One region of the Nocardia sp. NPDC058244 genome, then DNA from elsewhere that is predicted to be linked to it. Evidence: riboswitches for the same ligand, from Rfam matches in the RefSeq annotation. Region 1 holds a riboswitch; each other region holds the start of a gene.
The links. Region 1 has a riboswitch for S-adenosylmethionine ahead of ACFVW6_RS31615 (LLM class flavin-dependent oxidoreductase). Riboswitches for the same ligand answer to the same signal wherever they lie in the genome.
Positions count from the first base shown of each region.

Region 2: another riboswitch for S-adenosylmethionine. It lies ahead of ACFVW6_RS02710 (AfsA-related hotdog domain-containing protein); the one in region 1 lies ahead of ACFVW6_RS31615 (LLM class flavin-dependent oxidoreductase).
Region 3: another riboswitch for S-adenosylmethionine. It lies ahead of ACFVW6_RS02160 (rhodanese-like domain-containing protein); the one in region 1 lies ahead of ACFVW6_RS31615 (LLM class flavin-dependent oxidoreductase).

Region 1 covers NZ_JBHVWX010000012.1:142,640-150,091, reverse strand. The annotation lists gene ACFVW6_RS31640 (carotenoid biosynthesis protein) at 1-598, shown strand, start outside; gene ACFVW6_RS31635 (LppM family (lipo)protein) at 733-1,479, shown strand; gene ACFVW6_RS31630 (glycosyltransferase) at 1,481-2,653, shown strand; partial or broken gene ACFVW6_RS31625 (NADPH-dependent F420 reductase) at 2,656-3,264, opposite strand; gene ACFVW6_RS31620 (hypothetical protein) at 3,298-3,999, opposite strand; SAM riboswitch class I at 4,213-4,305, shown strand; gene ACFVW6_RS31615 (LLM class flavin-dependent oxidoreductase) at 4,333-5,403, shown strand; gene ACFVW6_RS31610 (ABC transporter substrate-binding protein) at 5,400-7,019, shown strand; gene ACFVW6_RS31605 (ABC transporter permease) at 7,022-7,452, shown strand, end outside.
Region 2 covers NZ_JBHVWX010000001.1:565,150-572,601, forward strand. The annotation lists gene ACFVW6_RS02680 (TetR/AcrR family transcriptional regulator) at 1-540, opposite strand, end outside; gene ACFVW6_RS02685 (DUF2867 domain-containing protein) at 594-980, shown strand; gene ACFVW6_RS02690 (alpha/beta fold hydrolase) at 1,034-1,813, shown strand; gene ACFVW6_RS02695 (SMP-30/gluconolactonase/LRE family protein) at 1,814-2,773, opposite strand; gene ACFVW6_RS02700 (MarR family winged helix-turn-helix transcriptional regulator) at 2,888-3,334, shown strand; gene ACFVW6_RS02705 (SRPBCC family protein) at 3,394-3,846, opposite strand; SAM riboswitch class IV at 3,991-4,108, shown strand; gene ACFVW6_RS02710 (AfsA-related hotdog domain-containing protein) at 4,123-4,899, shown strand; gene ACFVW6_RS02715 (HAD family hydrolase) at 4,896-5,612, shown strand; gene ACFVW6_RS02720 (hypothetical protein) at 5,606-6,448, shown strand; gene ACFVW6_RS02725 (ADP-ribosylglycohydrolase family protein) at 6,479-7,372, opposite strand.
Region 3 covers NZ_JBHVWX010000001.1:458,872-466,323, reverse strand. The annotation lists gene ACFVW6_RS02175 (hypothetical protein) at 1-235, shown strand, start outside; gene ACFVW6_RS02170 (hypothetical protein) at 246-785, opposite strand; gene ACFVW6_RS02165 (O-succinylhomoserine sulfhydrylase) at 857-2,065, opposite strand; gene ACFVW6_RS02160 (rhodanese-like domain-containing protein) at 2,076-2,492, opposite strand; SAM riboswitch class IV at 2,510-2,627, opposite strand; gene ACFVW6_RS02155 (hypothetical protein) at 2,674-3,132, opposite strand; gene ACFVW6_RS02150 (FAD-dependent oxidoreductase) at 3,322-4,710, shown strand; gene ACFVW6_RS02145 (amidohydrolase family protein) at 4,768-5,634, shown strand; gene ACFVW6_RS02140 (DUF456 domain-containing protein) at 5,636-6,118, opposite strand; gene ACFVW6_RS02135 (CaiB/BaiF CoA transferase family protein) at 6,246-7,340, shown strand; gene ACFVW6_RS02130 (hypothetical protein) at 7,419-7,452, shown strand, end outside.

The sequences.
Region 1 (7,452 bases):
GTTCTTCGTCATCGTCTCCGGGCTCGGGCTCACCGCCGAGATCGTCGGCACGGCCACCGGGTTCCCGTTCGGCGCCTACGCCTATGCCGTCGACCGGATCGGACCCGCGCTCGCCGAGGTGCCGCTGGTGGTCCCGCTGGCCTGGACCGGCGGGCTCTATCCGATCTGGATCGTCGCGGGGGTGCTCGTGCGCGGCGCGGCGGGCCGAGCCGGGCTCTTCGTGGTCGGGGCGGTCGGCTGGGATCTGTTCCTCGATCCGCAGATGGTGGCCGACGGTCAGTGGACCTGGGCGGTCACCGATGCCGGGCTGCCCGGTCTCCCCCAGATCCCGTACACCAACTACCTCGGCTGGGCGCTGGTCGCCACGCTGATGGCGGTGCTGCTGACCGTGCTCGACCGCCGGGTGCCGCCCGCGCACGACCCGTCGGTGGCGGTGCCGGTGGCGGTGTTCGTCTGGACCTGGCTCGGCTCCGCCCTCGCCCACGCGGTGTTCCTCGGCCTGCCCGCCTCCGCCTGCTGGGGTCTCGCCGGGCTCGCGCCGCTCGGCGTCCCGCTGCTGCTGCGTGCGCGGGACCTGGCCCGCGACCGCGCGCGCTGAGTCGGCGGAGTACCCGAATCCGGCGGGAAATGCCTGGTCGGCGCGGATGCGCGCGACCCGGTGGGCCCGTCGTGTGGGTTCTCGGGCCCGGGCCTGGCACGATGTCACCCGTGCAGCCGAGTCTCGTCGCCGACATGCCCACTCCGTCGCCACGTCGTCGCGTGCCCGCGCGGCGCGTCGCCGCGGTCGCCGTCCTGCTGGCGCTGCTGGTGCCCGCGCTGGCCGGGTGCCTGCGCGTGCAGGTGTCGATGGGCGTGTCGTCCAACGACCGGGTGTCGGGGCGCATCGTCGCCGCGGTGGTGCCGACCGGCCCCACCGACAAGGGCCCGCAGCTGAAGGCGCCGGACCAGCTGGCCGCCAAGGTGCGCATCGAGAACTACAACCAGGACGGCTTCGTCGGCACCCAGGTGTTCTTCGACGATCTGACCTTCGGCGAGGTCGGCCAGCTCGGCGGCCTCTCGGATCAGACCCAGGGCATGTTCACCCTGGAGTTCCAGCGCACCGGCGATCTGGTGAGCCTCAAGGGCCGCGTCGACCTGGAGTCGGTGCCGCCGCAGGGCTCGGACGTGCAGTTCTCCATCGCCTTCCCGGCCCGCGTCGCCAAGACCAACGGCACCCGCGAGGGCGACAACACCGTGTCCTGGAAGCTGCCCGCGGGCGAGACCTCGACCCTGCGCGCCGAGGTGAAGTACGCCGACCCGAACACCCGCTCGTTCGCGGGCTGGGCGGGCATCGTCGGCGGCATCACCCTCGCCGTCGCCGCGCTGATCGCCGGGCTGGCCTTCCGCGACCGCAACCCCGGCCCGCCGAACGCGCCGCGCGGCGGTTTCTCGCCGCAGGAGATCTGGCGCGACATCGCCGGCCGCAGGCTGGGCCGCTGACATGGGCGCGGCGGGCCGCTACCTGACCTGGGCGGGCACCGGTCTCGCCGCGCTGGGCGCCACCACCGCCGCCTACAACCTGGTCACGTTGCGCAGCCTGCCGCGCCGGGTGGCCGGCGTGATCGAACCGGTGACGGTCTGCGTGCCCGCCCGCGACGAAGCCGAGCGCCTGCCCGAACTCATCGGTGACCTGCGCGCCCAGACCGGTGTCCCCCGGCTGCGCGTGCTGATACTCGACGACGCCTCCACCGACCGCACCTACGAGGCCGCTCTGGCCGCGGTCGGCGGTGACGACCGGTTCACCGTGCTCCGCTCGGCCGCCCACCCGGCGCCCGGCTGGACCGGCAAGGCCGCCGCCTGCGCCCGGCTCGCCGCCCGCACCGACGCGGCGGCCCTGGTCTTCGTCGACGCCGACGTCCGGCTCGCCCCGTCCGCCGTCGCCGCGTCGGTCACCGAATTGCGCAGGCGCGGAGCCGGTCTGGTGTCGGCCTGGCCGGTGCAGGAGTCGGCCTCGACCACCGAGCGGCTGGTCCAGCCGCTGCTGGCGTGGGCGTGGGCGTCGACGCTGCCGGTCGGTCCGGCCAATCACAGTCTGCGCCCGTCGACCGCGGTGGCGTGCGGGCAGTTCCTCGCCGTCGACGCCGCGGCCTATCGTGCCGGTGGCGGGCACGCGGCCGTCGCCGCCAGCGCCACCGAGGATCTCGATCTGGCCAGGGCGCTGCGCCGGGCCGGGCATCGCACCGCCCTGGTCGCGGCGGGACCCAGCGCGAGCACCCGGATGTACACCGGCGCGGCCGAACTCACCGACGGCTACACCCGCTGGCTGTGGTCGGCCTACGGCGGCCGGGTCGACGCGGGCGCCGCGGTGGGCGCCCTGGCGGCCCTGGCCTACTGGATTCCCCCGCTGGCGGCGCTGTGCGGCCGCGGCCGGGTCCGCCGCGCCGGGCTGCTCGGCTACCTCGCCGCCGTGGCGGGCCGCCTCGCCGCCCGCGCCACCGAGACCCGCCGGGCACCCACCCGCACCGACCTCACCTCCGCGATCGCCCACCCGCTGGGCGTCGCGCACTACCTGGCGCTGTGGACCCGCTCGCACTATCGCCACCGCACCGGCACCCTGCGCTGGAAGCAGCGCCCCCTCGTCGCCCCGGAGACCGTCAGCGCACAGCAGGCCTGAGCTCAGCGGTCGACGATCCGGAACGCGAACTCGCGCCCCCTCCCCTGCCCCATCGCCAGGGTCAGCCACAGCCGCATCACGCCGTCGACGACCTCGTGATTGCCGTCGCCGGCGAAGACCGGCCGCAGCCCGACCGCGGCGACTAGATCCTCGACCGCATTGCGGTCCGCGGCCGCGCACGAAAAGAACAGGTCGGCGGGCGCACCGTCGAACGTCGGGTCGGCGAAGGCCTCCGCGCCCAGGCTGTTGAACGCCCGCGCGTATCGGGCCGTCGGCGCGTGCTCGGCGAAGGTGGCTGCCGCGTTGGCCGGTCCGGCGCCGAAGCCGTTGGTGGCGTCGAGCACCAGCTTGCCGTCGAGCGCGGCCGCGTGTTCGCGAGCGAAGCCGTCGACGGCCTCGGCCGGAATCGCCACCAGCACGACCGCGCTGTCGGTGAGCGCCTCGGCGACCCCGACCCGCCCGTCACCCGGCGTGCGCGACCCGTAGACGACCCGCCGTCCCGCCGCGGCGAGCGCCGTCCCCACCGCTGTACCGACCCGACCCGTTCCGATGACTGCGATCGTCGCAGTGCTGCTGTCCATGCCGAGAACGGTAGGCGCACACCACCGATCGGCGCTTCTTCGTTCCTGACCGGGTGACGCGGCTCAGGGGACCTCGGTGATGCCGACGGTCGGGAAGAAGAAGCAGGAGCGGCCCGCGTTGTCGGTGGTGCCGAAGACGGCGGCCAGGACGGTGCCCCGGCCGGTGTCGACCGGGACCGCACGGACGCCGCCGACCGGGATGGCGGCGAAGAGGAAGTCGCGGATGGCTGTTTCGGCGATCGGGCGTAGTTCGACCGGGACCTCGGGCGGGACCAGGGCGCGCACCACGTCGGCGATCGAGCCCATCGAGGCCATTCCGCCGCGGCCGGTGCTGATGTTGAGCCAGGCCACCTGCATGCCGGAGGTCGCGGTGGCGGCGGTGTCCGGCGACAGGCCGTAGGGCAGGAAGGTGAACATCGTCTGCCCCGACTTCACGGCGGTGAGGTCGAGGCCGGGGATCTGCACGGCGTTCGCGGGCCACGGTCCGGGCACCGCGCCCGCCACGGCGGGCACGAGGCCGAGGCCGTCGCCGCCGCAGTTCGCGGCGACCGTCGGGTAGAGGAACGGCTGGATGCCCAGCGCTTCGAGCGTGTCGACGACGGTCCGGTACGCGCCGAGCAGGTCGCCGGGGCCCGCGGTCCGCACGGCGGGCGCATCCCTGGTTACCGTCGCTGGCGCGGCCGCCGCGGTGGGCGCGGCCAGCAGCAGCGCGGCGGCGCAGGCCGCCAGCGTGGTCAGGGTGGTGCAACGACGCGGCTCGGTCACGACGCACTCCTCATCGACGCGGAGACATCCGACGCTACGCCGGTATCCGGTGGAATCCCCGCAGGTGAGGCGCACCGATTCGTCGGCGCGTCGCGGGCAGTGTGCACCAGCGCCGTCCCGGTTCCAAGCTCTGCGCTCACGCTGATCCTTACCGTTGTGAAGTATCGCGGCAGTGCCACATGCTGATTCGGTACCGGCCCCTGTGGCCGGTCACAACCATCCAGAGCGACCGAGAGACCTGGCTCCACGACGTCGCAGCAACCCGCCCGTTCCGGGTGTGGGTGCTTCCGCCGGGTTCGATGGAGGAGCACGAGTGGCGAGGTCTGCTGTCGCATGAAGTTTCTGTTGTTCACGCTGGTGACGCGGGTCCCCGACCCGATCACCGGCATCGTCCCCGAGACGCGGGACCGCTTGCGCGAGGTGGTCGACCAGGCCCGGCTGGCCGAGGAGCTCGGCTACGACGGTTTCGCCGTCGGCGAGCGCCACGAGGACCCGTTCCTCTCCGCCGCTCCCCCGGTGCTGTTGAGCCACCTGGCCGCCGTCACCTCCCGGATCACGCTGTTCACCGCCGTGACCACGCTGAGCCTGCTCGACCCGGTCCGCGCGTTCGAGGACTACGCGACGCTGGACAACCTGGCGGGCGGGCGCCTGGAGCTGATCATCGGCAAGGGCAACGGCGCCGCGCAGGCGCAGCTGTTCCACGTCACCACCGCCGACCAGTGGGACCGCAATCGCGAAGGATACGAACTGTTCCGGGCCCTGTGGGCCAGCGACGAGGTGACCTGGTCGGGCCGGTTCCGCCCGTCGCTGACCGCGGCGAAGGCGCTGCCGCGCCCGTGGCAGCCACGCCTGCGGATCTGGCACGGCAGCGCGACCAGCCGCGAATCGGTGGAACTGGCCGCGCGCCACGGTGATCCGCTGTTCTCGGCGAATGTCACCAACCCGATCGAGCCGTACGCCGAACTGGTGCGCCACTATCGGGAGCAGTGGGCCGAGCACGGCCACGACCCCGCCGACGCGCTCGTCGGCGCGGGCACCGCGGGCTTCCACGTCGCCCCCACCTCGCAGCAGGCCAGAGCGGTCTACACGCCGCTGTTCGAGGCCCGCCGCGCACTGGCCCGCAAGCTGGGCCTGCCCGTCGTTTTCGACACCATCGACGACTTCCTCGCCCGCAGCTCCGCGCTCGTCGGGAGCCCGCAGGAAGTGATCGACAAGGTCGGCCGCTATCACGAGCAGTTCGGCCACGAGGTGATCCACCTCTCCGCCGAACGCGACGGCCGCACCGACCCCGACTACCTGGGCAGCCTCGAGCTGTTCCAGGCCGAGGTGGCGCCCGAACTGCGCCGCCGTATTCCCAGCCGTCCCCTGGCCGCAGGCCGCGAATTCTCTGGAGTCACCCCGTGATCGGTCCCCGTCATCGTCTCGCCGCCGTCGCCGGCGTCCTGGCTGTCGCCACCTCCGTGGTCGCGTGCGGCAGCGACACCGGCGGCCCGGGTGGGCAGGCCGGTCCGCCCCAGCCCGGCGGCACCCTGCGCTACGGGCTGTCGCAGGCGCCGACGTGCTCGGATCCGGCCCAGGCCGGCTCGAACCAGACCATCTACGTCGCCCGTCAGATCGTCGACTCGCTCACCGATCAGGACCCCAAGACCGGCGCGATCACCCCGTGGCTGGCCAAGAGCTGGGAGGTCAGTCCCGACGCCAAGGTGTTCACCTTCAAGCTCGCAGACGGCGTCACCTTCAGCGACGGCTCCCCGCTGACCGCGGATTCGGTGCGCGACACCTTCGACGCGATCATCAAGCTCGGTGGCGCGAAGGCGCCGCTGGGCGCGAGCTACCTGACCAACTACGTCGGCACCACGGCGGTCGACAAGCTCACCGCCCGGGTCGAGTTCAGCCAGCCCAACGCCCAGTTCCTGCAGGCGTCCTCGACGCCGCAGCTCGGCATCCTCGGCCAGGCGACCAATGCCAAACCGGCCGAGGCCCGTTGCGCGGGCGACAACATCGGCAGCGGTCCGTTCACCTACGCCGCCTACAAGCAGGACGTCTCGGTGACGCTGGCCAAGCGGGCCGGGTACAACTGGGGCTCGGCGGTGTTCGGGCATCAGGGCGAGGCCTATCTGGACCGGATCGAATTCACCGTCGTTCCCGAGTCCGGCGTGCGCACCGGCAGTCTGGTCTCCGGCCAGCTCGACGCGATCAGCGACGCGCTGCCCCAGGACGCGCCGCAGATCGAGTCCGTCGGCGGCCAGATCCTGTCGACCCCCAACCCCGGCACGCCGTTCGGCTTCTTCCTCAACCTGACGCGCGGTCCGTTGCGCGATCCCGCGGTGCGCCAGGCGCTGCTGCCCGCGCTGGACCGCAAGCAGCTCGTCGATACCGTCCTCGGCCCGCAGTTCAAGTTCGCGACCTCGTCGCTGGCGTCGGCGACCCCCGGGTACACCGATCTCTCGGCGAAGCTGCCCAACGACCCCGCCAAGGCAAAATCGCTCCTCGACCAGGCGGGCTGGGTGCCCGGCGCGGACGGTATCCGCGCGAAGAACGGTGAGCGGCTGAGCTTCTCGGTGACCTTCAGTCAGGTCTTCGCGGGCAACCAGGCGATCCTGGAGCTGGTGCAGCAGCAGCTGCGGCAGGTCGGCGTCGAGCTGAAGCTCGACCTGGTCTCGGGCCCGGAGAGCACCGCCAAGATGAACTCCAAGGACTACGACTCCTTCTACGCCAACTCCACCCGCGCCGACGGCGACATCCTGCGCACCTCCTTCTCGCTCACCGGCCGTAACCTCAACGCGCGCGGTCCGATCCCGGCGCTGGACGAGACCCTGGACAAGCAGCTCGCCACCAACGATCCCGCGGCGCGCGCCGCGCTGATCAAGACCGCGCAGCAGCAGATCCTCGACAACGGCCTCTACCTGCCCACCGTCGAGCTGTCGCAGGCGATCGGCGCGGCCGCCAACACCCAGGACCTGAAGTTCGAGGCCTCGGCCCGGCTGCAGTTCTTCGATACCTGGCTGAGCGGGCGCTAGTCATGGGCCGCTATGTGGGTTCGCGCGTGCTGCAGGCGATCTGGGTGATGTGGGCAGCGTTCACCATTTCCTTCGTCGTGCTGTATCTGCTGCCCGCCGACCCGGTGTCGATGGCCGCCGACGGCGGCGGCCCCGGCAGCGCCGTCGACAAGGCGGCGATCGCGGAACTGCAGGCCCGCTACGGTCTGGACAAGCCCCTGTGGGAGCAGTACGTGACGGCGCTGGGCAACGCGGTGACCGGTGATCTCGGCCGATCCATCAGCACCGGACAGCCGGTCACCGACGCCCTGCTCGACGTGCTGCCCGCCACCCTCGGCCTGGCGGCGCTCGCCCTGCTGTTCGCCACCCTCGGCGGCGTGGTGCTGGCCTTCGCCGCCACCTACACCCGTCGTCCGTGGCTGCGCAACACGCTCAGCGCGCTGCCACCACTGGG
Region 2 (7,452 bases), on a different contig from region 1:
CAGTTCGTCGGTGGCGGGCAGCGTGCCCGGCGCGACCCTGGCCAGCTGATTGAACCCGTGATAGATGCTGACGGCGACTGCCGCGCGGGTGGCCGCCTGCGGATCGGGCACCCCGAGCAGCCGCAATTGCGCGGCGACGTAGGCGATCCGGCGTTCGGCGACCCGGCGCATCGCGGCGGCGACGGCGGGCTGATCCACCGAAGCGAGCAGCGCGAGATCTTCCCTGCCGTGCGCGGCGTAGTCGATGACATGGGTGAACAGCTGCTGCAATCGTTCGGCGGGCCCCGGCAATCGATCGAGCTCGTCGATGACGTCCTGCGTGCCGCGCCGCTCCCACTGCGCGAGAACGGCGTCGACCAGCGCGGCCCGGTCCTTGAAGTGCCAGTAGAAGCTGCCCTTGGTCGCGCCGAGGCGCTTCGCCAGCGGCTCGACCGCGACCGCGGCCAGGCCGCCCTCGCCGAGGGCTGCGAGCGCGGCCCGTGCCCAGTCGTCGGCGGTGAGCCGGCGCCCCGCCGACTTCGCGTTCTCCTCTTGCGGCATTCACATACGCTACCGTATGGTCGAATCCATACGGGACAGTATGGAGGTTGACCATGCCGATCGTCACCGCGGCGCCGCTGGCCGAGGCGGCCATCCCCGACCCCGACTACGCCGATGCCTACTCCGTCGACGTGCCGCCCGGCGCCACCACCGACCCGGCGGCCTGGACCCGGGCGATCTTCGGCCGCAGCGCCTTTCCCGAGCGGGCGGTGTCGGACACCGAACACCTCACCGGCCAGGCCATGCCGATGCTCGACTTCGTCGCCTCGGTGCGCGTGGTCGACGGGCGCGTCACTCTCACCACGCTGGTGCGTTACCGGAATCGGCTGGGCCGGGTGTATTTCACGATCGTCGGCATCGCACACCGCAGGCTGGTCCCGCGCATGATGGCGCGTGCCGAGCGAAGGATGCGTGATGCGCGCCGCCGCGACGGATCGTGACGCTGACTGAACGGTGTGGGGATCGAACCGATCGGTCTCGATAGTCTGGACGGGTGCTGTTTCTGGACGAAGGCCCACGCACCGGCCCCGCGATCGTGTTCCTGCACGGCATCCCCGGCTCGGTCGACTGGTTCGCGGCGGTCGCCGAGCGGCTGGCGGCCGAGTACCGGGTGATCCGGGTGGACGTCCACGATCAGGGCGCGGACTCCGGTGATTTCGCGGCCACCGCCCGGGCCGCGCCGGTCGTCGAACTCCTCGACGAACTCGACCTCGCGCGGGTCACGGTGGTCGGGCACTCCTTCGGCGCCGAGATCGCCCTGGAACTCGCTGCTGTCTCGCCCCGGGTGGCCAGGGTGGTGGTGGTCGGGCAGGCGCCGGACTACCGCATCGCCGCGATCCCGTCGGCGGCCGCATGGGTGGTCCGCCCGTGGACGGTCCGGCTGGCGCAGCGCTGGACACCGGCCCTGGTGGTCCGGCTGGCGAACCGGACCGCGTTCGCGCCGCGCTTCCGCTACGACTCCGCGCCCGGCCTGGCCGACGCGGTGGTGCGCGACTTCCGCGCGGCCGTGCCCGCCGGCCTGGCCTACGCCGCGGGTCCCCGGGGCGACGACCTCGCCGCGCGTCCCCTCGACGCTCGGGCAGCCGCCCTCGACCTGCCGGTCCTGGCGATCCACGGCCGCCACGACCACCTCTACGACAGCACCGCCACCCTGGACCGCTACGCGGCGGCGGGCGCGCGCACCCACCTGGTCGAACACGCAGGGCACTCCCCGCAGGTCGAGCAGCCGGACGAATTCGTCGCGGTACTGCGGGAATTCGTCGCCGAGACCTGATCAGAACCCGTCGACCGCCGTCACCACGAAGGTCCCCGGCGTCCCTGTGTCGCCCAGCGGTCCGCCCTTGTCGAACTGTGACGACACGACCAGCGCCCGATCGCCGACGTGCGCCATGGTGGTGGGGACAGCCAGTGCGGGATCGTGGAATTCGGCGACTCGCGTCGCGGTGGCACCGTGGTCGGCGACGGTCCACCGGCTGAGGGTGTTCTCGGTGTTGTGGACCACCCACAGGGTGCCGTCGCGCAGTTCCATGCCGTCGCCGTGGCGCACATCGCCACCGGTCAGCGCGACCTTGCGGATCGGCTCGGCGCCGCTCGGATCGATCCGGTACAGCTCGCCCGCCGACATCGCGACGACCAGCAGGTACCCGTCCGCCGGATCGGCGACGATCCCGTTCAGCTCGAAGACCTGTGGATCGCGCGGACCGAGTACCGGGCTCAGGTCGTAACCGATCTCCAAGTCCCCGCTGCCCTTTGACACCCGGTCCGGGCCCACCCGGTAGACGACATTGCGCACGCTGTCGGTCAGGTAGGCGCTGCCGTCGGCGCCGAAGTCGAGATCGTTGACGAATCGTGGCGCGCTGTCCGGCACCGCGAACGAGGCCAGCAGTGCACGCGACCCGGTGTCGTACACGGCGACACCGGCGCTCGAATCGATCACCCACAGCCTGCCGTCCCGGTCGACCCGCAGGCCGTTGGTGGTCTTGCGGCCGTCGGCGCCCGGGGGCAGGAACACCTCCGCTCGCGTCGCGCCCGGGGCGGCGCGATAGACGGCCCCGTCGGCGAACGAGCCCACATAGCTGTCGCCGGAGCGCGCGTCCACCGCGATGCCCTCGGGATAGACGGCGCTGCCGGGCAGCTCGTAAGCGGTGCTCAGCCGGGGTGTGGCGGCGGTGCCGCACGCGGTGACGGACAGGCAGGCGACGGCCAGGGCGAGGGTGGCGCTGGTCCTGATCATGATGAAGCCTCTCAGTGATGTAATGCCAGACATCAAGTGATAGGCAGGAATGTAAGTTAGAGTTCTAATGATCGTCAAGGGCATTACGAGATGATGGGCGGATAGCATGCACCCATGACGTCCATGCCCGCCGCCGAGAGGCTCGGCACGTATATCAAGCGCGCCGAGCAGTCCCTGATCGCGGCGAAGACCGCCGCGCTGAAGCCGGCCGGGCTGACCGTTCCGCAGTACAGCGCCCTGCTGCACCTGGCCGAGAACCCCGGCATCTCCGCCGCGGCGCTGGCCCGGCTGGCCGGGGTGACGCCGCCGACCATGAACACCGTGCTGACCAACCTCCAGGACCGCGGCCTGGTCGAGCGGACACCGCACGAATGGCACAGGAACGTGCTGGAGACCCGGCTGACCGAAGCGGGCCGGGAGGTGACCGCGGCCGCCGACGTCCGCGCCGTCGCGGTGGAACGCGACCTCGCCGCGCGGTTCACCGCCGCGGAACTGGCCGCGGTCACGGCCCTGCTCACCCGCACGGCGGAGGCGCTCGACGAGATCCGCGCCGACCTCTGACCCCGTGAACGACGAAGAGCCCGCCGGATCATCCGGCGGGCTCTCGGGTGTCGTGCGGGTCAGCGCTCCGCGGCGGCCTTGACCTTGCTCAGCGTCTCCCGCATCCCGGCGACCAGGTCGGCCTCGAACTTCTGCTCGCCGCCCATCGCCACCTTGATGGTCCCGCGCAGCCAGCCGGGCAGGCCCTTGGCGTCGACGGTGCGGGTCTCCACCACCCGGGTGCCGGTGGCGGTGGGCACGAGGTCGTAGCGCCACACCGTGCGGTTCTCGTTCATCCGGAACGCGAAGGACTTGTTCGGCTCGAAGGTCACGATGCGCGAGGTGGTCGGGTAGATCTTCCAGCCGACCTTGTTGACGTTGACGGTGAACGCGCCGTCACGGACCCCGCCGAGGGCGATCATCTTGAGCGTCGTCGGGCTGAGTTCGGAGACGCGGCGCAGGTCGGCCAGGATCGACCACACTTTCTCCGGCGCTGCGGCGATGTCGATGCTGGCTTCGAGATTGTTCGGCAACGGTGCCTCCGGGATGGGTGTGACGGTCTGTCACGCACAGCATAGGCATCGTCGACCTGGGGATCCTCCGCCCCCGGTCGGATTTTTCGCAGCCTGGTCGCAACGCTGGTCAAAAGGTTTGGGGCCGAATAATTTTCGTTCCACGGTCACGAGTTCCAGCTTCGAGCCCCGGCTTGCTGGGCGGCAACCCTCCATCGGCGGCGGGGTGCTCCGGGTGACGACCGGATGGCGGGGGAGTTCCTCCCTGTCGTAAGCGTCCTTCTGGAGGGTCCATCCATGTCTGTAGTCCAACTCGACTCCACCACCCGTGCCGAGGAAACGGTCGCGACCACGTTCGTCGTGGTGGCCGACCGGTTCCTCGGCATCTCCGCGGATGAGCGGGTGCACACCGTGTCGGGCCTGGTCGCCCAGCTGCGCGGCGGTCGACTGACCGATCGGGAGTTGACGGTGCACCTGGGGCAGGGCATCACCCGGCACGATCTCGACTATCTCGAGCACGTCGCGAAGACCTCGGGCGCCGGGCTGCGGGTGATCGGCGAGATCGCCGAACCCGCCCGCAGGCATCACGTGCACAAGTACCAGCACTCCAATGTGCTGCTGGCGGGGCTGACCAGGGAGCAGGAGCACGTCTTCCACGCCGATCTGCGCCTGGACAGCGATAACGAACTGCTGCTCGACCATCAGACCGGCGAGCACGTGCAGGGCATCGTGGTGATCGAGGCGGTGCGCCAGCTGTTCCTGGCCGCCTTCGAACTCGAATACGGCGTGCGCAACCCGCGCGAGCACTTCTACATCGTGTGGAACAACGTGGACCTGCGGTTCACCTCGTTCCTGTTCCCGCTGCCCGCGACCCTGCACGCCCGGTTGACCCCGGTCTCGCTGGACGATCCCGGCAAGTTGCGGTTCGTCATCGAGACCGAGGTCCGCCAGTTCGGCAAGACCGTGGCCGACGCGCGCATCGAGTTCACCGCGCTGCCCAACGAGCGCATCGCGCGGATCGAGCGCGCCAAGGCCGCCGAGGCGGTCACCGCGCACCTCGCGGAGTCGGCATGAGCGCGGGCGCGGCGTTCTTCGACGTCGACGAAACGCTGATCACCGTCAAGAGCATGTTCGCGTTCCTGCGGCACTGGCTCGCCGAGCACGGTGACGACGGCAGCGAGTACACGCGCGTCACCGACGAGATCAAGGAGCGCGCGGACGCCGGTACGCCACGCGAGGAGATCAACCGGCACTATTACCGGCTCTTCCGCGGCGTGGCCTACACCGCGCTGGCGGAATCGGGGCAGCGCTGGTTCGACGCGTACGCGGCCGCGGGCGGCGCCTTCTATCTCGACACCCTGGAAGCGCTGCGCGCGCACCGGGAATCGGGCGTGCGCACCGTGCTGGTGTCCGGCTCGTTCGCGCCCGCGATCGCCCCGGTGGCCGCGGCGGTGGGCGCCGATCACCTCATCGCGACCGAACCGGTGCTCGACGAGCGCGGTGCGCTGACCGGCGAGGTGTTGCGCCCCATGATCGGCGAAGCCAAAGGCGAAGCGGTGGTGGCGTTCCTGCGCGAGCACGGCATCAGCACCGACGACACCTGGGGCTACGGCGATCACGGCACCGACCTGCCGTTCCTCTGGATCGTCGCGCACCCCTTCCGGCGCGGCGACGACCCGCACCTGCTGGCCGCCGCGACCGCGGCCTGGGGCTCGCTCGGTGACCGGGTCGGGGACGTCGACGGCACCGCACTGTCCGACGATCGAAAGGTGGTGTCCGCGTGGTGAAACGGATCTACGACCTGACCCCGACGACGCAGGGTCCGCTGTACCCGCCCAGCGAGATCGTGGACGCCGACGGCGACTTCCTCGTCGTCGGTTTCCTGAACGAGGCTGGGCCCGACGGCAGCGTCACGCGGCGCTGGGGCCGGGCCGTCGTCGCGGCCGACACACCGCTGCCCGCGTTCGGCGAGAACCTGCCGTACCGGGTGATTCGCGAACTCCCCGAGCAACTTTCGGACACCGACGCGAATCTGGTGCTGCACACCTTGCCGCTGCCGCTGCCCGCGCACAACTACCCGATGGTGTTCGCGCCCGATCAGCTCCCGAACGCCGGGTCGGTGGTGCGCCCGAGCTACCCCTTCCACGAGGTCCCGATCCCGGACCTGCGTGCCGAGGACGGACGCAAACTGACCGAGCCGGTGACCCTCGGGCGCTGGCTGGAAGCCCGTGGCACGGTGGAGGTCTCGGTCGCCGACGACGAACGGCACGGCGAATTCCATTTCGAGCTGGCGGGATTGATCCCCGACTCGCTCTACACCGTCATGTCCCTGCGCTCGGGCGATCTGAATCCCGCCGCCCCCACCCGGCCCGGCCCGCTCGGTGTCCCCAATGTCTTCGTCACGGCCGCCGACGGCACCGCCACCTACCGGGCGACCCTGCCCAGTCCCTTCCCCGACCCGTCGACGCCGGGTGCCAACCGCGTCATCAGCGTGGTCGTCCTCTGGCAGAGCTACCAGCAGAACTACGGCGGCGCCATCGGCCACTTCGGCCTCGGCGGCGACATCCACGCCCAGCTCAAACTCCCCACCCCCACCTTCGAGGAGTTCCGCACCCGACCCTGACCGGTGTGAAGGCGTCGCCGGCCGGCGCCTTCACCCCACCCAGCCCGGCAGCGCCTCCCTGGCCGCCAACCAGTCCGTCGGCACCCCGCCCGGTGTGCCGATCCCCGTGCGCGCGGCCACGATTCCGCCGACGATCGCCGCGGTGGTATCCGCGTCACCACCGGCTTCGACGCACGCGGTGATCGCGGCCGGATAGTCGTCGAGGTGGCTCGCCGCCACCCACAATGTGAACGGCACCGTGTCCTGTGCGCTCACCTGCGCGCCGTTGCCCAGCTCGTACGCGGCCTCGGCGACCGACCGTCCGAGTAGTTCCCCGGCGCGCCGCACCCCACTCGCCGTCCGCCCCGGAACCAGGTACGGCTCGACCGCCGCCAGGAGTTCCTCCGGCGCGCGGTCCGTTCCGCGACTCGCCGCCGCCCAGCTCGCGGCCACCGCGACAGCCATCGCACCCACGATCGCCTCCGGGTGCCGATGCGTCACCTCGCCCGCCGACGCCGCCTCCACCGCCGCCCGATCGAGGTCACCGGCGAAATACGCTCCGAGCAGCCCCACCCGCATCGCCGCACCGTTCCCCCACGACCCCCGCCCGTCGAACAGCGCCCCCGCCGCCTCCGACCACGGCCGACCATCCCGAATCTGATGCAGCACAGCTACGGTCCCGCCGCTGTACCCCCGATACGGTTCACACCGATCGGCGAACACGGCCGCCAGCGCATCCCGATCGATCCGCCCCCGCGCCCGGATCTCGGTGAACACCGAACACGCCATCTCGGTGTCATCGGTCCACTCCCACGGCCCAGCGGGCACCCGCCCACTCATCAGCTCAGCCACCGACCGCCCGGGCACAAAGAACTGCGCCCCCAACGCATCCCCCACCGACAACCCATCGAGGCTGTCCCGAGCACTATCAATATCCCGCATCATGTGCGGGCCATCCTGCCACCAAGGTAGTGGTCATTGCAACCATAACGATGATCGCCCACCTACCCGCCGAATTGGCGTTG
Region 3 (7,452 bases), on a different contig from region 1:
CGGAGCCCGCCTGCTCTTCGTGCCCAACCACCTGGACGCGCTCACCGGCGGCAAGCGCTGGGAGGTGTCCCTTGGCCAGGTGCGCGCCGTCGGCAGGCAGAGCCCGGACGGTGGCCTGTTCAGCGGCGGCCTGCGCACCCGCCTGCTCATCGAGACCGACACCGGCACCGAGCTTTTCGTCATCGGCCAGCTCGACGAGGTGATCGGGATCCTCGAAACGGCGGTCCCGCTGTAGTGCCGCCGGATCAGCCCCGCCAGTTCGACGGGGCCTGCTGAAACCCCGGCCGCGGCGTGTCGAAGGTCGCGATCACCTCGCGCACGACCCGCACCGCGGCCCCAGGGCCGACCTCGGGCCATCGCTCGATCGCCTCGAACTTCACCGCCGAGCCGCTGTAGACGATCAGCTCGTCGGTCCGGGCGGGGTAGAAGCCGTAACCGATGCCGTCGGTGGTCTCGTAGTACTCGTGCCGCGTCGAGTAGGCCGAATCGAACCGACCCGGTTCGGGCAGCGACACGATGCCGTCGGCGACGGCGCGATCGAGAATCTTTCCCATGACCCCGGTGAGCCCGATGGCCGTGGCGTAACCGACCTCCGCGGACCACGGGCGCCGGTGCTCCTCACGCAGTGGCAGCTCGGCGGCGGGCCCGGTGAAGGTCCGGGCCGCCCATGCCACGATCGCGTCGTCGATCGGGAAATGCCAGGCGCGCTCGTCGAAGAGCTCTTTCGCCCGCTGCCTACGACGATCGTTCTCGGCGTAGTAGGCCTGACGTTCTTCCGCATCCATCACCCGAAACTAACAGCGCGCCAGCACATCCGGCGGTCGATGACCGTTGATGGACCGGCGCGCTGCGGGTTTCAGCTCAGGGCGTGGTCGAGGTCGCCGAGGAGGTCTTCGATGTCCTCGAGGCCGACCGAGATGCGGACCACGCCGTCGGACAGGCCGATCGACGCGCGACCCTCGGGGCCCATCGCGCGGTGGGTGGTGGTGGCAGGGTGGGTGATCAGGGTCTTCGCGTCGCCGAGGTTGTTGGAGATGTCGATGATGCGCAGGCGGTTGAGGACCTCGAAGGCGCGCTTCTTGCCGTCGTCGCCTGCCAGCTCGAAGGTGACGACGGTGCCGCCGCCGGACATCTGCGCGGTGGCCAGGGCGTGCTGCGGATGCGATTCCAGGAAGGGGTATTTCACCCAGTTCACGGACTTGTTCGTCTCCAGGAACTTGGCGACCTTCAGCGCGGATTCGGTGGACTGGCGCACGCGCAGCGGCATGGTCTCCAGGCCCTTGAGCAGGGTCCAGGCGTTGAACGGGCTCAGCGCGGGGCCGGTGTGGCGCATCAGGTTCTTCACCGGGCCGTCGATGTAGTCCTGGGCGCCGAGGATGGCGCCGCCGAGCACGCGGCCCTGGCCGTCGATGTGCTTGGTGCCGGAGTAGACGACCACGTCGGCGCCGAGTTCGAAGCCGCGCTGCAGCAGCGGGGTGGCGAAGACGTTGTCCAGCACCACCTTCGCGCCCGCGGCGTGCGCGAGCTCGGTGACCTTGCGGACGTCCACCAGGGTCTGCATCGGGTTGGCCGGGGTCTCGAAGAACACGGCCTGGGTGGGCACCGAGAGCGCCTGCTCCCACTGCTCGAGGTCGTCACCGTCGACGAAGACGGTCTCCACGCCCCAGCGCGGCAGGATCTCGTTGCACACCACGAAGCAGGAGCCGAACAGGCTGCGGGCGGCGACGAGGCGGTCGCCCGCCTTCAGCAGCGCGCCCAGCGCCGTGAACACCGCGGACATGCCGGACGCGGTCGCGAACGCGGCCTCGGCGCCGTCGAGCAGCCGGATGCGCTCCTCGAACATGGCCACGGTGGGGTTGCCGTAGCGGGAGTAGACGAAGTGCTCGACCTCGCCGGTGAACGACGCCTCGGCGGCCTCGGCGCTCTCGTAGACGAAGCCCGAGGTCAGGTAGAGCGCCTCGGAGGTCTCCTCGAAGCCGGAGCGGCGCAGCCCGCCGCGGACGCCGAGGGTGGCCGGGCCGACGCCCTCGGGCAGTGGCTTGTCGAACGAACCACCGGTGATCATGCGTTTCTCCTTATGCCTGACGCCACGGCAGGCCGACCGCGCGCCAGCCGACGCTGCCGCGCTGCCCGAACGCGTCGGGGCCGCCCTCGAAACCGTCCAGCACGTTGTAGGACGGGGTGAAGCCCGCCGCGGTCGCCACCGTCGCCGCGCCGATGGAGCGCTGACCGGAGCGACACAGGAACACCACGGGCGCGTCGTCCGGCCGCCCGGCCAGCGCCTGCTCGAGCTGCGCGCCGAAGTTCGGATTGCGGGTTCCGGTGCCGTCGACCCACTCGATGAAGTGGGCCGGGCGCTCGATCGAGCTGGTGTCGGGGATGCCGATCTGTGCCCACTCGCCTTCGGTGCGCACGTCGACCAGCACCGCGTCGGGGTGCTCGGTCAGGATCTCCCACGCCTTCTCAGGGGTGATGTCGCCGGCGTAAGTCATGTCGAACCTCCTGCGTGAATCCGCTCTTGCCGTGCCGGTTCTCCGGGCACACGGCCAGGTCGTCACCCGGAGCACCCCACCGCGGAGGAGGGTTGCCGACCAGCGAGCCGGGGCTTGGCGCTGGTACTCATGACCTTGCGATCTGAGATTGCCCCGGCGGAGGTCACCGTGTCAAACAGTTCTACGGGGTGCAGACCAGCCAGTTGCCATCCACCCTGGTCAGGTTCCAGGTGCTGGTGGACGACGTGTCGCCGATCCGCACGGTGGCGTCGATCTTGGCCCGGTCGCCGTTCACCGTCGCCTTGTCGAAACCCTTCTTGTCGATCGTCACTTCCGATTTCGGGCCACCGAGCCGTTCCGACAGGCCCGACTTCTCCTCGTCGAAGCCGGGGCAGGCGACACCGGGCGGCGGACGCAGCTCACTGCGCGAGCGCGCGTCGATATAGTTGGTGACGGCGGCCGCGAGCCGGTCGGCCTCTGTGACATTTTTCTCAGCGGGCGAGAGCAGCCCGCCGAGCACGATGCCGACGAGCACGATCACCGCGATCACCGCGGCCGCGACGAACGGGACGATGGAACGCTTGTCGGTCTGATCCACCACGATGGGCTGGTCTTCCGAGCCTGTCTGCTCCTCGTTCATGCTGTAATCCTGACAGACCAGGTGCGGGCAACCACACCGCACGCCGGGTGGCCACAACGCCGCAGATAGAATCGCCAGAATGCGGTGTGCCGCCGATCTCGAAGGCGGCTGCCAGCAGCCGGATCGTCAACTTAGCCTAAGCTAAATTGACGCCGTCAACAGTTCTCGACCAAAGGGTGCGCGTAGAAAATGACCGAACAGAGTGCAGCGACCCGCCCGCTCCGCATTGCGATCGTGGGCGCAGGACCGGCCGGTATCTACGCCGCCGACGCATTGATGAAGTCCGATGCCGATGTCAGCATCGACCTCTACGAGCGCATGCCCGCGCCCTTCGGCCTGATCCGCTACGGCGTCGCGCCCGACCACCCGCGCATCAAGGGCATCATCACCGCCCTGCACAAGGTCCTCGACAAGGACCAGGTGCGCCTGCTCGGCAACATCGACTACGGCACCGACATCACCCTCGACGACCTGCGCCAGTTCTACGACGCGGTCATCTTCTCCACCGGCGCCAACGCCGACCGCGCCCTGCCCATCCCGGGCATCGACCTCGACGGCTCCTACGGTGCCGCCGACTTCGTGTCCTGGTACGACGGGCACCCCGACGTGCCGCGTTCGTGGCCGCTGGAGGCGGAGAAGGTCGCCGTACTCGGTGTCGGCAACGTCGCCCTCGATGTGGCCCGTGTGCTGGCCAAGACCGGTGACGAGCTGCTGCCGACGGAGATCCCGCCGAACGTCTACAAGGGCCTCAAGGCCAACAAGGCCGTCGAGGTCCACGTCTTCGGCCGTCGTGGTCCCGCCCAGGCCAAGTTCACCCCGCTCGAGCTGCGCGAGCTCGACCACTCGCCGACGATCGAGGTCATCGTCGACCCGGAGGACATCGACTACGACGAGGGCTCCGAGGCCGCGCGCCGTAACTCCAAGCAGGTCGACATGGTCGCCAACACCCTCGAGCAGTGGGCGATCCGCGATCAGGGCAACCGCCCGCACAAGCTGTTCCTGCACTTCTTCGAGTCCCCGGCCGAGGTCATCGGTGAGGACGGCAAGGTGGTCGGTCTCAAGACCGAGCGCACCCAGCTCGACGGCACCGGCAACGTCAAGGGCACCGGCGAGTTCAAGCAGTGGGACGTGCAGGCCATCTACCGCGCCGTCGGCTACCTGTCGCAGAACATCACCCAGCTGCCGTTCGACGACCAGGCGGGCACCGTGCCGAACGAGGCCGGTCGCGTGATCTCCGACGAGACCGCCGAGGGCGACGCCCGCTTCATGCCCGCCACCTACGTGACCGGCTGGATCAAGCGCGGCCCGGTCGGCCTCATCGGCCACACCAAGGGCGACGCCAACGAGACCATCGCCTGCCTGCTCGACGACGCCAAGGACTTCGCCCCGGCGCCGCAGCCCGAGCTGGACGCGGTCACCACGTTCCTCGAGAGCAAGGGCATCCCGTTCACCACCTGGGCGGGCTGGTACCGCCTCGACGCCCACGAGCGCGCCCTCGGCGAGCCCGAAGGCCGTGAGCGGGTCAAGGTCGTGGAGCGCGAGGACATGCTGCGCGCCTCCGAGCCGAACAAGGTCTAGCCACGGACGTCGGGCCCGAACTGTTCCATTCCGCCGAACTCGAGGCATTCTGTACAAGTGTTCGATGCCCACGTCCACATCATCGATCCGCGGTTCCCGCTGATCGAGAACGAAGGCTATCTGCCCGACCCCTACACCATCGCGGACTACCGAAAGCGGATGGAGCACTTCCATGTTCGCGGTGGTGCGGTGGTCAGCGCGTCGTTCCAGGGTTCCGACCAGTCCTATCTGAAGGCCGCGCTGGCGGCCCTCGGTGAGGACTGGGTCGGGGTCACCCGGCTGGATCTGGACGCCACCGATGACGAGATCATCGAGCTGGATCGCGCCGGCGTGCGCGCGCTGCGGTTCAATCTCAAGCGCGCCGCCGCCGACATCACCGAGATGACGTTGCAGGCGCTGCGCGCGCACGAGCTGGCCGGCTGGCACGTGGAGCTCTACATCGACGGCCAGATGCTGGCCTCGCTGCAGCCGGTGATCTCGAAGCTGCCCGCGCTGTCCATCGACCACCTCGGCATGTCCGAGGAGGGCCTGCCCTACCTGCTGGATCTGGTCGATCGCGGCGCCAGGGTGAAGGCCACCGGTTTCGGCCGGGTCGACATGGACGTGGCCGAGACGCTGCGCCGCATCCACGCCGTCAACCCCGGCGCGCTGATGTTCGGCAGCGACCTGCCCGGCACCAGGGCGGGCAGGCCGTTCGCCGACGCCGATGTCGAACTGATCTGGCAGGTGGTCGGCGCCGACCTGCACTCGGTGCTCGAGGACAACGCCAGGGAGTTCTACCGGCTGCCGATCGCGGACCGGTCCACGGCCGATCCGCTGCCGACGACGCCGATCCCGCGCACCGACAATCCGACCGTGCCGATCCCCCGCGACGAACTGCCCGGCGCGGGCGAGCACACCCGCCCGCTGCCGGTCATCGAATAACTCAGGCCAGCATCGCGCCGGTGAACCAGACACCGGCGGCGATCAGCGCGCCGAAGAGCTCGACCAGCATCGACAGGCCGACGCCCTTGAGCGCGTGCAGCGTCGCGGGCCAGGCCAGCTCGTTGGTCTTCAACCGGTACAGCTCGGCCAGGTACACGCCGAGCACGAAGCCGATGAACAGGCCGACGATCGGGATGACGAAGAAGCCGACGACCCCGAGGACCGCGCCGAACAGCAGCGCCTTGTTCGACACCCCGGCCTCGCGCATCCGCCTGCCCGGCCAGGTGTACTTGACGACGCCGGAGATGACCAGCGCGACCGAGGCGATCGCGAGCACCGTCCACGCGGTGCTGCCACCGGTCATGAAGGCCCACACCGCGATTGCCGCGAAGATCAGAATGACGCCGGGCAGAATCGGTACGATCACACCGATCAGGCCGACCAGAATGACGAGGCCTACAATGACCTCACCCCACACGCTCACTACCGGGTTCCTCCCATTGTGGCGCCGAGTCGCGCCACCGGAATTCTGACCCACGCCCTACCCGGCTCGCCATCCCGACGCTATTGTCAATGTGTCAATACCGTTCGACGATGAACAGAGGTCAGGTGTGAGTGAGTCCGCCGCCAAGCAGGGACCCCTCGCGGGTATCAAGGTCATCGAGCTGGCCGGCATCGGGCCCGGTCCCCACGCCGCGCTACTGCTGGCCGATCTCGGCGCCGATGTGGTTCGCGTGCAGCGTCCCGGCATGATGCCCGGATACATGGAGCGACCGCAGTGGCGCGGCCGGACCATCGTCGAGGCGAACCTGAAGGATCCGGCCGACGTCGCCAAGATCCTCGACCTGGTCGAGCGGGCCGATGTGCTGCTCGAGGGCTTCCGCCCCGGCGTCACCGAGCGCATGGGCCTCGGCCCCGACGACGCGCTGGCCCGCAACCCGCGCCTGGTCTACGGCCGGATGACCGGCTGGGGCCAGTACGGTCCGCTCGCCGATCGCGCAGGCCACGACATCAACTACATCTCGCTGACCGGTGTGCTCAACGCCATCGGCCGCAAGGGTGAGCGGCCGGTGCCGCCGCTGAACATGGTCGGCGACTTCGGTGGCGGCTCGATGTTCCTGGTGTTCGGCGTGCTGGCCGCGCTGGTCGAGCGGCAGAGCTCCGGGCAGGGCCAGGTCATCGACGCCGCGATGGTCGATGGCGCGCTTGCCCTTTCGCACATGATGTGGGGTATGCGCGGGGTCGGCCTGTGGTCCGACGAGCGCGGCACCAACCTGCTCGACACCGGCATGGCGTTCTACGACACCTACGAGACCTCCGACGGCAAGTACATGGCCGTCGGCGCGATCGAGCCGCAGTTCTACGCCCAGCTGCTGGCCGGGCTGGAGATCGACGCGGAGGGTCTGCCGATGCAGCTCGACCCGAACGGGCAGGAGCAGCTGCGCAAGCTGTTCGCGGACAAGTTCAAGACCAAGACCCGCGACGAGTGGGCCGCGATCTTCGACGGCACCGACGCCTGCACCACCCCGGTGCTCACCTTCACCGAGGCCACCGAGAATCCGCACATCGCGGCCCGTACCGGCCTGATCGAGATCGAGGGCGTCGTCCAGCACGCGCCCGCGCCGCGGTTCTCCCGCACCCCCGGCGGCGTGCCGACCCCGCCGCCGTCGGAGACGACACCGATCGAATCGGTCTGGGCTGACTGATTCTCCGGCCTGTCGTCGGTAGTCTCAGCGACTATCGACGACAGGCCACGGATCCGAACCGGCCACCGGCCACCGAAGGTGCTCACCGCGCTGATCGCGGTCACCACCTTCG